DNA from 3 places in the Bacillus sp. DU-106 genome. Region 2 is predicted to be linked to each of the others. Evidence: riboswitches for the same ligand, from Rfam matches in the RefSeq annotation. Region 2 holds a riboswitch; each other region holds the start of a gene.
The links. A riboswitch is a leader RNA that binds a small molecule or an ion and turns the genes downstream of it on or off. The one in region 2 is predicted to bind thiamine pyrophosphate.

Region 1: another riboswitch for thiamine pyrophosphate. It lies ahead of thiM (hydroxyethylthiazole kinase); the one in region 2 lies ahead of tenA (thiaminase II).
Region 3: another riboswitch for thiamine pyrophosphate. It lies ahead of tenA (thiaminase II); the one in region 2 lies ahead of tenA (thiaminase II).

The regions. Positions count from the first base shown of each region.
Region 1 covers NZ_CP026607.1:413,054-416,399, reverse strand. Annotated here, with positions in the region: gene thiE (thiamine phosphate synthase) at 1-458, opposite strand, end outside; gene thiM (hydroxyethylthiazole kinase) at 474-1,283, opposite strand; TPP riboswitch at 1,356-1,468, opposite strand; gene topB (DNA topoisomerase III) at 1,678-3,346, shown strand, end outside.
Region 2 covers NZ_CP026607.1:2,471,441-2,475,907, reverse strand. Annotated here, with positions in the region: gene C3Y97_RS12615 (heterocycloanthracin/sonorensin family bacteriocin) at 1-238, opposite strand, end outside; gene C3Y97_RS12610 (DUF3937 domain-containing protein) at 794-1,057, opposite strand; gene tenA (thiaminase II) at 1,455-2,144, opposite strand; TPP riboswitch at 2,272-2,377, opposite strand; gene C3Y97_RS12595 (D-alanine--D-alanine ligase) at 2,451-3,365, opposite strand; gene pdxR (MocR-like pyridoxine biosynthesis transcription factor PdxR) at 3,370-4,467, opposite strand, start outside.
Region 3 covers NZ_CP026607.1:737,727-741,072, forward strand. Annotated here, with positions in the region: gene C3Y97_RS03835 (hypothetical protein) at 124-456, opposite strand; gene C3Y97_RS03840 (SH3 domain-containing protein) at 462-1,616, opposite strand; TPP riboswitch at 1,886-1,997, shown strand; TPP riboswitch at 2,058-2,161, shown strand; gene tenA (thiaminase II) at 2,247-2,942, shown strand; gene C3Y97_RS03850 (ABC transporter ATP-binding protein) at 2,911-3,346, shown strand, end outside.

The DNA of each region.
Region 1 (3,346 bases), 2.1 Mb from region 2:
TGAACCGCTTTCGTATCTTTTTTCGTACTCGTTGGGAAAATAGGTCCAACGCCTAAATAATCTGCTCCATTTTCGATTGCAAAGCGTGCTTCTTCAATTGTATGAGCAGATACGCCGATAATTTTATCTCCCATTTTTTCACGAACAGATGTAATTCCTTCATCATCTTGTCCTACATGAACACCATCTGCATCTAATTCAATGGCTAATTCTACATCATCATTTACAATGAAAGGAACACTATATTCCTTACAAAGCGTTTGCAATTCTTTTGCAAAGCGCACTCTATCTTCTCCGATTAAAGAACCTTCCTCCTTCTCGCGAAACTGAAAAATTGTCACTCCACCATCTAACGCTTCTTTCAATACAGCTAAAGGATCCCTCGTGCAGTTATTACTTCCCATAATAAAATACACTTGCAATAGCTTAGACATTTTATCTATTTCAATGCGTGCCATTTCTTTCACTCCCTCTTACTCTAACTCCTCAATCTTTCCATACTTCTCAATATCACTAGAAGTAGTATTCGCTAACTGATTTAAAAATTCAATTTGGAAACTACCAGGTCCCTTTTCCACGGTCTTAGCAGCTGCCAGTTCCGAAGCTACACCATAAAACGTTAATGCTGCTACTGCTGCTTTTACATAATCTTTTTCCACTGCTACAAATGCTCCTATTACAGAAGTTAGTAAACAACCTGTTCCCGTAACTTTCGTTAAAATAGGGTGACCATTTCGAATAACAATAGTTCTCTTTCCATCTGTAACAACATCTTCTTTTCCAGTAATGACCGCAACTGTATTTAGTTCATCTGCTGCCTGCCTTGCAATACTTACAACATTGCCATTTCCAGTACCAGCGTCTACCCCTTTAATTTCCCATTTCTCATTAATAACATTTGCTATTTCAGCTGCATTTCCGCGGATAATTGCTAACTCAATTTCAGCCGGAATATGTCTCGCAACTTCTGTTCGATACGAAGTTGCTCCTGCACCAACTGGATCAAATAGTACTGGCACATTGTTCGCATTTGCTGATTTACCCGCGAGTAACATCGCTTCTACTTCTTCAGGACGAAGTGTCCCCATATTTAATACTAACGCTCCAGCAATGCTAGCCATTTCTGCTACTTCTTCTTTCGCATACGCCATTACAGGCGATGCCCCAAGTGCCAACAAACCGTTAGCAGTAAAATTTGTTACAACAACATTTGTAATATTATGAACAAGCGGATTAGATTCTCTCACCAAATCCACTACTTTACTAATTTCTTTCATATTCATCCTTTTCATCTCCTAACTATAATGATGGGAGATACACAAAAAGACACTTTGCGCGTACGCAAAGTGCCTGAATATGTGCTTTTACACTCTCCCTACGCTGGCATTATCCAACAGGTTCAAATGGTCAATGACGGACTAGTAGCCATACTCTCAGTTTGTATCCACAAACTCCCATGTGTTTCTTATTCATCTACTTCAAAGTCTACTCTTATTCTAGTAAAATAACAAGTTCTTTACTTTTCTATTTGATATAGAGGCAACTGATAAAGTGAAACTTTAATCAGTTGGGATTTTGTTAACTCCATTAAAAACAGCTGAAATATGGAGCGAAACTGAATCTCAAGAAGATGTATGCTATATTTAACTTATGGAAATTTGAAAGGATGTTTTTAATATGTCAAAAAGCGTTGTAATCGCTGAAAAACCTTCCGTTGCACGAGATATTGCTCGTGTACTGAAGTGTGATAAAAAAGGAAACGGCTATCTTGAAGGTAGTAAATATATTGTAACTTGGGCTTTAGGTCATCTCGTTACATTAGCAGATCCAGAAAGTTATGATGTGAAATATAAAAAGTGGAATTTAGAAGATTTACCGATGCTACCTGAGCGTTTGAAATTAACGGTTATTAAACAAACTGGTAAACAATTTAATGCTGTAAAAAGTCAGCTACTTAGAAAAGATGTAAATGAAATTATTGTAGCAACAGACGCTGGACGTGAAGGGGAATTAGTCGCACGCTGGATTATCGATAAAGTTAAGCTAAATAAACCAATCAAACGTTTATGGATTTCTTCTGTAACCGATAAAGCAATTAAAGATGGTTTTGCAAATTTAAAACCAGGTAAAGCCTATGACAATTTATACGCTTCAGCAGTTGCGCGTTCAGAAGCTGACTGGTATATCGGTCTTAATGCAACTCGTGCTTTAACGACTCGCTTTAATGCCCAGTTAAATTGCGGCCGTGTACAAACCCCTACTGTTGCTATGATTGCTAGTCGTGAGGATGAAATAAAGAACTTCAAAGCACAAACTTACTACGGCATCGAAGCTCAAACAATGGAGAAGCTCAAACTTACTTGGCAAGATGCAAATGGCAATAGCCGTAGTTTTAATAAAGAAAAAATCGATGGTATTGTAAAACGTTTAGATAAACAAAATGCTACTGTTTTGGAAATTGATAAGAAACAGAAGAAGTCATTCTCTCCTGGTCTTTACGATTTAACTGAATTGCAACGTGATGCGAATAAAAAGTTCGGTTACTCTGCTAAAGAAACATTAAATATTATGCAAAAATTGTATGAACAGCATAAAGTACTAACGTACCCTCGTACAGATTCACGCTACATTTCATCTGATATCGTTGGAACACTTCCAGAACGTCTAAAAGCATGTGGTGTTGGAGAATACCGTCCCTTCGCACATAAAGTATTACAAAAGCCTATCAAACCTAACAAATCATTTGTTGATGATAGTAAAGTAAGCGATCATCATGCGATTATTCCAACAGAAGGATACGTTAACTTCTCAGCATTCACAGATAAAGAACGCAAAATTTATGATTTAGTTGTAAAACGTTTCTTAGCTGTGTTATTCCCGGCATTCGAATATGAGCAACTAACGTTACGCACAAAGGTTGGCAATGAAACGTTCATTGCGCGCGGAAAAACAATTCTACATGCCGGTTGGAAAGAAGTATATGAAAATCGCTTTGAAGATGATGATGTAACTGATGACGTAAAAGAGCAACTTCTACCTCACATTGAGAAAGGCGATACATTAGCTGTAAAGTTAATTATGCAAACATCAGGTCAAACAAAAGCACCTGCACGATTTAACGAAGCGACTTTACTTTCAGCAATGGAGAATCCTACAAAATATATGGATACGCAAAATAAACAACTTGCTGATACGTTAAAATCGACTGGTGGATTAGGTACTGTAGCGACACGTGCAGACATTATCGACAAGCTATTCAATTCATTCTTAATTGAAAAACGCGGTAAAGATATTCACATTACTTCAAAAGGTCGCCAGTTACTTGATTTAGTACCAGAAGAATTAA
Region 2 (4,467 bases):
CGCCACAGCCTCCGCAACCAATACAACCGAAGCAACCAATACAACGGAAGCCACCACAACGGAAGCCGCCACAACGACCTCCACCACAACCGCCACAACGACCACAACCGCCACAGCGACGAGCAGCATCTTCAATATAGTAATATGGATATTGGTTTTGCTGGTCCCAATAGACAATATTTCCAGACCGGTAATCATTAAGGCTTAACGCTTGTAGTTCTTGTTGAAACTGATTCATTTTCATAACCTCCGTTTATAAAATACAACCTCATCGATACTTCCCTATATTCCTGTTCGTTACATCTAAGTAGAAATAGCGCTATAAACTAAGTTCAATACGTACACCAACAAAGTATGACTTATCACTAGATGATGCACCTTGTTCATATACCTATTTTTACTATGGGCTCATTTTTATAAAGTGAAACTTTAATCAGTGGGGTTTTGTTCATCCCCTACCTAACTTCTTTGCTTCCGCTGAATTTTGAGGTGGGGGGCTTACTGCCCGGCAAATAGCGGGATAAATAAAAATTTAAAAATATGAATTCTAGCGTCATATCTTCATACTTACTAAGTTCAATTAATTTCTCAATAATTATGATGCCATGTCCTATATATTTCCGTCTGCTGCTTAGATTTTTCTGTACTGTAAATGGCTTTCGCTATAACACCTCCAAGTGACCGGTTTCTATGACGGATATGAAATTCCAACAAAAAAAGCCCTAATTAGGGCTTTTCATTCTATTTCTCCAGCAAAACTCTCTATGAAATTGCTAATTGAAAAAAGACACACTTAGATTGATGCGTCTTTTTGTGATGCCTCTTTTGTGAAATCATATAAAGCAATTGCGCCTAAAAGAACAAGTATACCTTGAGGAACATCTAGCAAAATAGTTTTCCAAATTTCTGGAATTACCCATTTAATATCTGCTGCTGTTTCAAGATATGTTTGGAAATAGCTGATTGTAAAATTAATTATCCCTAAAAATACAAACAACGATAAACCAAATCGAATTAATTTCTTATTTGTAAACATATAACACCTCTCAAAATTCATTGGATATTCCTGCTTTTGCTTCTTTATATTTCTATATCTTTATATCTAATTTTAACACATAAAGAACTCAAAAAAATACGATATGCATATTTGCATATCGTATTAACAACACTCCATGATAATTTAGGAATTCCTGCGAAGAAAAAACAACTCCGTTACAGCTAATAGCTCGGGTTTCTTTTCTTATTTAACTTCATACCACCAACATTTACGTTCTTTAATTGTAAAATAAATGTGACAGAAGTTTATCCAGTTAATGCGTAGACAAGTAAATGAGCTAAATTATCGATATTCTATTTCGCCATATCCGTAGCACTAATAACTTTACGCAAATTTGACAAGAAAAAATATATAGATAGGTATGATCCAGACCTATCTATAACATTACTTCTATTCTTTATCCAATTACGTCTTTTACGTCTGTATCCACTGGCCACTTTTCTAATGTATAAGCCATTTCCCAAAATGAATATTCATATTGACTGCTAATAATAAAATGCTGTTTCATACGTTTGCGGTCTGCCTCTGTTACTTTTTCAGCGATAGTATCTAAACGTGTAATTTGTTCTTCAACTAGCGTACGGAACCAATCAGATCCATAAGCAGAAATCCATTCGTTATAAATTGGCTCTTCCGGCTGGCACTCTTTTAAGCGTTCGCCAATTTCATAATACAACCAATAGCAAGGTAAAATTGCTGCAATGGTATCTCCTAAATGCCCTTCATACGCAGCACGATACATATGTGAAGTATACGCATATGCAGTTGGCGCAGGAATAAAATTATCTTTTTCTTCTTTCGTTATCCCTAGTTTTTTAGCAAAATTCTCATGTAAAGATAACTCGGCCTCATATGTATTTTGAGCATGATGTGCCATACGAGCTGTCGTCTCTAATTCAAGAGCTTTTGCAGCTCCTAAAGTTTGTACTCTAGCAAAATGACTCAAATAATATGAATCTTGAAGCACATAATAGCGAAAACTAGCTAAATCTAATGTTCCTTCACCAAGTTTTTTTACAAAAGGATGGTTAAAACTCGCTTCCCAAATTGAATCTACTTCTTTACGTAATGATTGTGAAAAAGTCATTTAAATCCCTCCAATAATGTATAAAATATAAGTATTTATCCACAATTATTAAAGCTGTAAAATAAAAAAACTTTCTTTACAGGCGTAAAGAAAGTGAAATTGACAGTATTTATTTACTCATTAAATAGCAACGTCTTTCCCACTTCCCTACGCTGGCATTAACCAGATCAGGTACTAAGAGTCTCAAAATCACATTTGATCTCAGCCTATAAAAGGCCCCCCTAGTGGATAAATATTTTGTTTTTATAATGTATTCATCATAGCATACTTCGTGAAACTGTCAAAAAAATTCGTTATATAATCTCCTTAAAACCCTTCTTCTTTTCTAACTTTTAATGATGTTTCAATAATCATATCTAATAGTTTGCTATAACTAATTCCCGCTGCTTCTGCACTTTTGGGCAATAGGCTTGATTGTGTCATCCCTGGTAATGTATTAATTTCCATTACATATGGAATTCCGTCCTTCACCATCATATCAACTCTTGCATAAACACTACATTTTAATGCTTTATAACAAGTCAGTGAAGCTTTATTTACACGTTCCTTAATTTCTGCTGGAAGTTCGATAACTTCCTCAACGGTACTAGTATCATCATATTTTGCATTGTAATCAAAGAACTCGGCTGCATGTCGAATTGAAACTATAGGTAACTGTTTTCCATCCAGAATAGAACATGTAATTTCATCACCTTTTATATACTTCTCAATTACTACTTCAGAATCCCATTCGAATACAGTTTCTAGCATTGAGATCAATTCATTTTTATTGTAAACGATTTTCACCCCGACACTCGATCCGCCAGAGTTTGGTTTTACCACTAATGGAAATCCTAACTTATCTAACTCATCAAGATTTAGATCCTCCATTTTTGTAAGTTCAATCCAATCTGGTGTTTCTACACCTTCATAACGTAAAATCTTTTTCGAAATATTTTTATCCATACATATACTGCTAGATAACATATTACTTCCGCTATAAGGAATCCCTAAACTCTCCAGTGTTCCTTGAACTGTCCCATCTTCTCCGTATTTTCCGTGTAATGCGAGCAATGCAAAGTCAATGTCTTTCGCTTTTTCAATTAAATCCATTTTTTCGTTTAATGTAATTGGAACTATTTCATACTTATTTTTATCTAAATGAGCAATCATTTCATTCCCCGTCATAATTGAAACTTGTTTTTCAGACGATACCCCGCCCATAATAACACCGATTTTCATTTTCTCAACTCCAAATTTCATTTTTTAATGTATCACCAATTATTTTAATTCCACGAACTATTTCTTCTTCTTTCAAGCGCGAAAACCCTAATCGGAAAGTGTTTGCTCCTTCTCCATCAGAGTAAAAAACATCTCCAGGTGAAAACGTAACGCCTTTCTCATAACACTTTTGTAAAAGTGTGCGGGCATTCATATGCTCTTCTAGCTCTATAAATAAATGAAGTCCACCATCTCCAGTCATTCTTTTAAAAGGAATGTACTGGTTACATGCCCCGACAGCTAACTCATATTTTTTCTTATAAACAGATCTTGCCTTTTTTAAATATTTTTCAAAATATCCCTCATGTAAATATTGAAACAGAACAGCTTGATCTAGCGTAGATGTGTGAATCGTTCTTGCTCTTTTTACGCTTTCTAAATAATGAATCAGCTCTTTATCTGCAATAATCCAGCCTACACGTAAACCAGGGAAAAGCACCTTTGAAAAGCTACTAATATAAATCACATTATTGCCAGCTCCCGCAAAAGTTAATAATGGAGCTAAATGTGAACCTGAATAACGTAATTCTTCATTAAATCCGTCCTCTATAATAGGAACGTTGTATTTTGAGAATAACCTCATCAATTCCGTTCTTTTCTCTGAACTCGTAACAATACCGGTTGGATTATGATAAGAAGGAATTAAATAAGCAAAATCAAAATCTTTTTCACGCAAACTTTTTTCAACTTCATTCGTATCAATACCATCCTCATGCATATCAATCCCATGAACTTCAAGTCCATGTAAACGGAAAAGCTTAAGTGCAGCATGGTGAGTTGGATTCTCACAAATGACACGACCGGATTTTTTTGATAAAGAAGAGAGTACAATATCCAATCCTTCTGTAAATCCATTTGTAATTAGAATATCTTTATTCGAAATGTCTACACCTTTCATTTCCATGTAATGAAGTAAATAATTCATTAACGGTCTATATCCCTTTGCATATCCGTAGTTCAATACGATGTCCCCTTCAATGGACATACGAGTAAGAAAAGCTCTTTTGAAATTTTCAACATCAAATAGCTTCTCATCCGGGGCTATACTATTAAAAACAATCAT
Region 3 (3,346 bases), 1.7 Mb from region 2:
ATAGGAGAAGTTGTGCAGTATAACTTCCTTGTATACCAAAAAAAGTATTGGCTTTCTTATACAAATGCAATATGTATTTTATTGGAGCATCTTTGAAAGATTGGTACACAGTGTCTCCTCTTTCTAAGCTTCTTGTTTTTGTTTTTGGTTATAAGGGACATTAATATATCTAGCTACAAATAATAAAACAGCCATAAAGAATACTGGAAATACAGTAGATAAATAAAAGCCATTACTAATTATATTTGTTATGAGAGCACTCAAAAGAAAAATAGCATTATAAATATGGGCAATTTTTTGTTTTAGTTGCACTTGAAATGATTCCATCATAATTTCTAATGCAACAAAAGCAATAATAATAGATAAAAATACAATGTTTGTATTGTAAATGATTAAACAACAGATTAAACCTAAAAAGGCTACGTATTCAATTATAAGAGGTATATTGCGTGGCATACAATTTACCTAACTAAATATGGCAGTGGATTTACTGCATTTGTTTTTTCAAAATTCCATTCTCCATTATGTAATTCAAAATGAAGATGTTGCCCGTATGAATGACCTGTGTTTCCCATATGACCTATTAATTGTCCAGTCTGTACTTGATCACCAGCTTGTACAGTGCGATCCTTCATATGAGCATAAACAGTTGTATATAATTTCCCATTGATTTGATGCGCAATGAAAACAACATTGCCATAGCTAGCTGAATAATAAGATTTCACAACTTTACCTGCAGCAGCAGCTTGGATAGAGACGTTTCCTGGAGCGGCAATATCTATACCATAATGCATTTGTTCCCAGCGTATATCAAAGGTTGAGCTAATTCTTCCTTGAGCGGGGAATTTGAAAGCAGCTGGAATTGATGAAGGCTGATCTGTTTTAGCTTGTGGTTGATTTTGTACTACATAGTGTTTTGCTACATATCCGTATCCTGTGCCAAAACGAATTTTATACCAAGTACCTACAGTTTCTACTACTTGTACTTGAGTACCGTTTTGTAATGAACCGAGTAGAGCGCTACTTGTACTAGCGGTGCTACGTACATTTAGATTAGGTGTTGCAACAGTATATTTTGTATTATTTTGAACGGTGATTCCTTTTACTAAGGGTTGTGAACCATTAGAGATGAATGCTTTTTGTACGTAACCTGTTTGGCCATTATGTGATATTTTATACCATTCGCCTTGATCTTCTTGAACGGTAATAAACTTACCATTTGGTAATACATCTAAAATGGAAGATTCTAAATTAGGTTCAGAGCGAACGTTTAATGCATTAGCATTAACGATGTATTGATCATTAGATTGAAGTTTGTTTTTTAGTAAAATAGCATCTTTTTGTACATAACCTACTTTATTATGAACAGATACTTTATACCAACCATTAGTTGTTTCAATGATGTTCACTTTTGTATTAAAGCGAATTGTATCAATTGATGTGCTTTTTACGTTATCTTCTGTATGTAATGCTACTTGATCGACTTTGACATACCCAGTTTTAATATTAGATAATTGTTCAGCGTTTGCTTTTTGTACATTTGTTTCACCCATAGAAGGAAGTAAAGAAGCAATCGCTACAGTAGTTGCTGTTAAAGCAGTAGCTTTCATATTCATGGAATAGAGACCTCCTCTAGTTGTATAGTTGTAATTTTATTATAGTATAAAGATATAATATAGTGGGGGTATTCACATAAATGTAATATGAAATCAATATAAAAATAAATTTTTTGAGGATAATGATTCCTTTTTATACAATTAATTGGGGTTTTATTTTCTAAAATAGAATGTATGTATTGTATAATTTTGATATTATGTTGATAATTAAGAAAATTAAAAAAGTTGATGATGTCTTATTAGGGTGTTATACTGACAGTGATAATTTTATAGTTTGCTAGGAGAGCTGGTGTTGCCAGCTGAGAGTAGGCCGTAAGCCTTTGATCCTTTTTATTACCTGATCTAGATTATGCTAGCGTAGGGAAGCAATTCGGACACTAACAATGAGTCCCCGTTTCTTTGCGTATAGAAACGGGGCTTTTTTATTTGAAAATTTCATATTGAAACCACTAGGGGTGCTTGACTTGCTGAGAGAGGAATAATCCTTAACCCTTACAACACCTGATCTAGGTAATACTAGCGAAGGGAAGTGGAACATCGAATAAATGTATAACTTTATTTGCTGTAACCACTTCTTATATATAGAAGTGGTTTTTTATTTAGATACATATATTGAAAGGGGATAGAGAAATGAAATTTTGCGATAGATTATTAGAAACTGTGCAACCGGTTTGGGAGATGAGTCATAATCATCCGTTTGTAGTGGGTATGGGAGATGGCACGTTAGAAAAAGATAAATTCCAGTATTATATTATTCAAGATTATTTATATCTGCTAGATTATGCAAAGTTATATGCGATTGGTGTTGTAAAAGCAACGAATCCACAAGTAATGGGAAAGTTCGCTGAACAAATTGATGGTATATTAAATGGCGAAATGACAATCCATAAACAATATGCAAAAAGACTTGGAATTTCTATAGAGGAGATAGAGTCTGCGAAACCATCTGCTAAAAATTTAGCTTATACAAATTACATGATGTCTGTATCTCAAAATGGCACACTTGCGGAATTAATAGCAGCGCTTCTTCCATGTATGTGGAGCTATTGGGAAATTGGAAAGCGTTTAAATGATATTCCTGGAGCAAGAGATCATGAGTTTTTTGGTGAGTGGATTCAAGGATATAGTTCGGAAGAATACGGTAATCTTTGTATTTGGTTAATAGATTTATTAAATGAAATGGCAGTTGGAAAGTCTGAGAAAGAACTAGAAAGATTAGAGGAGATCTTCTTATATTCCAGTCGATTTGAATATTTATTCTGGGATATGTCCTATCGTAAGGAGATGTGGGGATTTGAGGAGCAAGAACATACTACAGTTTCATAATGTTTCTTTTCATTACGATGAGAAACCAATCATCCATGAATTAAATGCTTCTATATATGAGAAAGAGTTTGTCAGTATTATCGGACCGAGTGGATGTGGAAAAAGTACTTTATTTCGCCTTATTACAGGTCTAGAAAAGGTAAGTACTGGACAGATAGAATTGACAGAAACAAAGAACCATCCTGTAGGATATATGCCGCAAAAAGATATGCTTTTGCCGTGGAGAACAATTATTGAGAATGCTGCCCTGCCGCTAGAGTGCCAAGGTGTACAGAAGAAAGAAGCAGAAGTAAAGGCAAAGGAACTGTTACATAAATTTGGTTTGCAAGGGTATGAGCAAAAATATCCGAAAGATTTATCTGGTGGGATGAGACAACGTGTATCTTTTATTCGAACTTTATTAA